Regions from separate parts of the Streptomyces sp. NPDC050759 genome, predicted to be linked through region 2. Evidence: riboswitches for the same ligand, from Rfam matches in the RefSeq annotation. Region 2 holds a riboswitch; the other holds the start of a gene.
The links. A riboswitch is a leader RNA that binds a small molecule or an ion and turns the genes downstream of it on or off. The one in region 2 is predicted to bind ZMP and ZTP.
Positions count from the first base shown of each region.

Region 1 (2,373 bases), on a different contig from region 2:
CTCTCTGGAACCATCGCCGCAGAACGGGAGCAGGTCCGCGCACAGCGCGCGGCACCACGGAGGGGCGGCACCGGATCCGGCCGACCGGCGGATCTCGTACGCCCTCCGGAGGACTCTCCCATGAACATCGGCCTCGGCCTCCCCATCGACGACCCCGCCCAGCTGCTCACCTGGGCCCGGCGCGCCGACGCGAGCCCCTTCAGCACCCTCGGCCTGCTCGACCGCCTCGTCTACGACAACCCCGAGCCCCTCGTCACCCTTGCGACCCTCGCCGGTGCCACGTCCCGCATCCGCGTCCAGACCGAGGTACTGCTCGCACCTCTCCACAACACCGCCCTGCTCGCGAAGCAGACCGCGACCCTCGACCGCCTCTCCGGCGGCCGCTTCACGCTCGGCATCGGCGTCGGAGGCCGCGAGGACGACTGCCTGGCCGCCGGCACCGACCTCCACCGCCGAGGCCGCCGCCTCGACGAACAGATGACCCTGCTGCGCCGCACCTGGTCCGGCGAGCCGTACGGCGAAGGCATCGGCCCCGTCGGCCCCGCCCCCGCCACCCCCGGTGGCCCGGAGGTACTGTTCGGCGGCTTCGCCCCCGCTGCCCTCGAACGCGTCGGTCGCTTCGGCGACGGTTTCCTCGGCGCCGCCCTGCCGCCCTCCTTCATGTCCAACCTGTTCCGCGCCGCCGAAACGGCCTGGCAGAAACACGACCGCCCCGGCCGCCCCCGCCTGGTCGCCCAGGCGAACGTCGCGCTCGGCCCCGACGACACCCTGGACCGGGCCCGCCGCAACCTCCGCGACTACTACGCCTTCAGCGGCCACGTCGAATACATGGAGGCCGGCCTGCTCACCACACCGCGGCAGATCCGCGAGGCCGCCGACGCCTATGTCGGCATCGGTGCCGACGAGGTGATGCTCTACTGCTGGGCCTCCGACGCCGACCAGATCGACCGCCTCGCCGACGCACTGTTCTGACGTCCTGCAGCACCCCGGCTTCGAGGCCCCGGGCCCCTTCCCCGGCCTCGAAGCCGTCGCTCGCATGGTGGACGCCGCGCCGGGGCCGTTCCGCGTGCCCGGTAGGCTGGCCGACAGGCCGTGACTGGCGCGCTGGGATGGGACGGACCATCGGGGAGCGGCCTGTGAGTGACCAAGTGCCGTGCGCCTGGGCCGAACCGTGATCCGTGACCGCTTCAAGCCACGCAGCCCGGAGGCCGCCATGTCAGAGCAGCAGTCCCTGTCCACCGAGTCCATGGCCTTCCGCGCCGCCCTCGACGTGATCCGCGCCGTCGAGCCGCGCGTCGCCGACGCCATCGGCCAGGAGGTCCACGACCAGCGCGAGATGCTCAAGCTGATCGCCTCCGAGAACTACGCCTCCCCGGCCACCCTCCTCGCGATGGGCAACTGGTTCAGCGACAAGTACGCCGAGGGCACCGTCGGCCGCCGCTTCTACGCCGGCTGTCGCAACGTCGACACGGTCGAGTCCCTGGCCGCCGAGCACGCCAAGGAGCTCTTCGGCGCCCGGCACGCCTACGTCCAGCCGCACTCCGGCATCGACGCCAACCTCGTCGCCTTCTGGTCCGTCCTCGCCCAGCGTGTCGAGGTCCCCGCCCTGGAGAAGGCCGGCGTCCGCCAGGTCAACGAGCTCTCCGACGCCGACTGGGCCGAGCTCCGCCAGGCCTTCGGCAACCAGCGCATGCTCGGCATGTCCCTGGACGCCGGCGGCCACCTCACCCACGGCTTCCGACCCAACATCTCCGGCAAGATGTTCGACCAGCGCTCCTACGGCACCGACCCCTCCACCGGTCTGGTCGACTACGACGCGCTGCGCGCCTCGGCCCGTGAGTTCAAGCCGCTCATCATCGTCGCCGGCTACTCGGCCTACCCCCGGCTGGTGAACTTCCGGATCATGCGGGAGATCGCCGACGAGGTCGGCGCCACGCTGATGGTCGACATGGCGCACTTCGCCGGACTCGTCGCCGGCAAGGTCCTCACCGGCGACTTCGACCCGGTCCCGCACGCCCAGATCGTCACCACGACCACCCACAAGTCGCTGCGCGGCCCGCGCGGTGGCATGGTGCTGTGCGACGACTCCCTCAAGGACCAGGTCGACCGCGGCTGCCCGATGGTCCTCGGCGGCCCGCTTCCGCACGTCATGGCCGCCAAGGCCGTCGCCCTCGCCGAGGCACGTCAGCCCTCCTTCCAGGACTACGCCCAGCGGATCGTCGACAACTCCCGCGCCCTGGCCGAGGGCCTGATGCGCCGCGGCGCCACCCTGGTCACCGGCGGCACCGACAACCACCTCAACCTGATCGACGTCGCCTCCTCCTACGGCCTCACCGGCCGCCAGGCCGAGGCCGCCCTGCTCGAGTCGGGCAT
Region 1 is NZ_JBITGI010000017.1:99,527-101,899, forward strand. It holds gene ACIBJB_RS37475 (LLM class flavin-dependent oxidoreductase) at 121-972, shown strand; ZMP/ZTP riboswitch at 1,083-1,172, shown strand; gene ACIBJB_RS37480 (glycine hydroxymethyltransferase) at 1,214-2,373, shown strand, end outside.
Region 1: it holds a riboswitch for ZMP and ZTP, as region 2 does, so the genes downstream of both, ACIBJB_RS37480 (glycine hydroxymethyltransferase) here and ACIBJB_RS10810 (bifunctional 5,10-methylenetetrahydrofolate dehydrogenase/5,10-methenyltetrahydrofolate cyclohydrolase) in region 2, are expected to answer to the same signal.

Region 2 (2,373 bases):
GGTCTGCTCCAGCAGCGTGGCGATGGTCATCGGACCGACCCCGCCCGGCACCGGCGTGATCAGCGAGGCCCGCTCCACCGCGGAGTCGAAGTCCACGTCACCGACGTTCCCGGCGTTGTACCCGGCGTCCACGACGACCGCGCCGGGCTTGATGTCCTGGCCCCGGATCAGCCGGGGCCGGCCCACCGCGGCGACCACGATGTCCGCCTCCCGTACGGCCGCCGACAGGTCCGCCGTACGGGAGTGGCAGTAGGTCACCGTGGCGTCCCTGGCGAGCAGCAGCATGCCGGCCGGCTTGCCGAGGATCGCGCTGCGGCCCACGACCACGGCCCGCTTGCCGGCCGGGTCGACGCCGTACTCGTCGAGCAGCCGCATGATCCCGCCGGGTGTGCACGACACGAAGCCCGGCAGTCCGAAGCTCATCGTCGCGAAGGAGGCGAAGGTGACGCCGTCGACGTCCTTCTCCGGAGCGATCGCCTCGAACGCCGCCCGCTCGTCGATGTGCGGGCCCATCGGGTGCTGGAGCAGGATGCCGTGCACGGTGGGGTCGGTCGACAACTCCCGCAGGGTGCCGACGAGTTCCCCGGTGGTCGTGGCCGCGGGCAGCTCCACGTGCCGCGACGCGATACCCGCCTTGCGGCAGCGGTTGCGCTTCATACGGACGTAGGTGACGGAGGCGGGATCCTCACCCACCAGCACCGTCGCGAGACAGGGCGCCCGTCCGGTGCGCTCGGTGAGGTCGGCCGCCCGCTCGGCGGTCTCCTCGAGGATGCGCCCGGCGAGCGCGGTGCCGTCCATGAGCCGTGCCTGGGACATGATCCACTCCTGAGCCGATCGACGGAATCGCCCAGGCGCACGGCATCGAGTGTGCGGACCGCTCCCCGGTGGTGCTCCACCTCAGCGCCAGTCACGGTCCGTCCCTCAGGTTAGCCGACGCGCTACGGCGGTCACGCCCCGCTCTCCTGCGGCGGAGCCGTCGGATCGGCCCCCGCGAGGAAGCCGGCCGCCTGGGCGTGGACGTGATCGGCGCCGATCGCCCCCGCCCAGCGGGCTATCTCCCGTGCCAGCGCGGTCGCCCCGGCCTCGTCGCCCGTGTCGCGGGCCAGGACCGCGAGGAGCAGCTGCTGGGTGAGCACACCGGGGACCATCCCCGCCCGGGCGCTCAGGGCGGTGGCCCGCCGCCAGCGCTCCAGGGCACTGTCGTGGTCGCCGGCGTCGTGGTCGTGGTCGCCGAGATGCCGCAGCGCCTCCCGGACCAGCAGATCGTCGCCGCCCGACTCGCCGGCGCCCAGGGCGGCCTCGTAGTGGGCGGGGGCGGCCGTGCGTTCGGCGAAGAGGTTGTCGGCGATCAGTCCCAGGTACATCGAGGCCCAGCCGCGCCGCACCTCGTCCGGGGCGTCCTCGCGCAGGTCCTGCGCGTCGCGCCGCAGGCCGGCGAGTGCCTCGGGGTCCTTGCCCTCGGGGCCGGGCCGGAAGGTGCCCTCGCCGCGCAGCAGCCGGAAGTAGTCGTGCCGCAGCCGGACGAAGGCCAGGTCCCAGTCGGTGCCCGTCGACTCCTTCTCCGCGTGCTCGGCACGGCCGGCCGTGAGGTCCGTACCGCCGAACCAGTCGCTCTGCAGGGCGACCTCGGCCGCCGCGAGAGCGAGCCGGGCGCGGTCCCCGGCGGTGTCACAGGTCGTCGCGTCCAGGAGGCGCAGTGCCCGCTCCCACCGTCCCGCCAGCGACAACTCGTTGGCGGAGGCGAGGAGTTCGTCGAGTTGGACGGTTGTGCTCGTGGTGTTCGTCATGACGGGGGAAGGTAGTCAGACGAAAAACCATCCACAAGAAAACTATTGCAGGGGGCGGGTAATGCGGGACTCGGTCGACCGGCACGTCGAGGTGTGGGCGAAGGAACTCGACGGGATGGACCCCGTCAAGGAGGCGATCTTCGCGCGGCTGGCCATCCTGGCCCGGTATGCCTCCCAGGCCCGCCGCGACACCCTCGACTCCGACGGACTGCGGAACTGGCAGTACAAGGTGCTGCTGACCCTGCGCCGGCTCGGCCCGCCGTACACCGGGAGCCCCTCGCTTCTCGCCGACCACCTCGGACTGACCCGGGGAGCCCTGTCGGCCCGGCTGACGCCGCTGGAGGACGCCGGGCTGATCGTCCGCACGCACGAGGACGACGACAGGCGACGGGTTCGGGTCCGGCTCACCGAGGCCGGGCACGCCGCGTTCGAACAGCAGGTCGCCTCGGAGGAAGCGGGTGAGCTCGCGCTGCTCTCGGCCCTCACTCCGGCAGAGCGGCGAACCCTCGCGGACCTGTTGCGGAAGCTGGTCGTGGCCGCCGAGTCCTCTTCGGAAAAGCCGAGAAGGCCCAGGTCAGCAGTGATG
Region 2 is NZ_JBITGI010000003.1:194,464-196,836, forward strand. It holds gene ACIBJB_RS10810 (bifunctional 5,10-methylenetetrahydrofolate dehydrogenase/5,10-methenyltetrahydrofolate cyclohydrolase) at 1-816, opposite strand, end outside; ZMP/ZTP riboswitch at 839-921, opposite strand; gene ACIBJB_RS10815 (hypothetical protein) at 948-1,787, opposite strand; gene ACIBJB_RS10820 (MarR family winged helix-turn-helix transcriptional regulator) at 1,849-2,373, shown strand, end outside.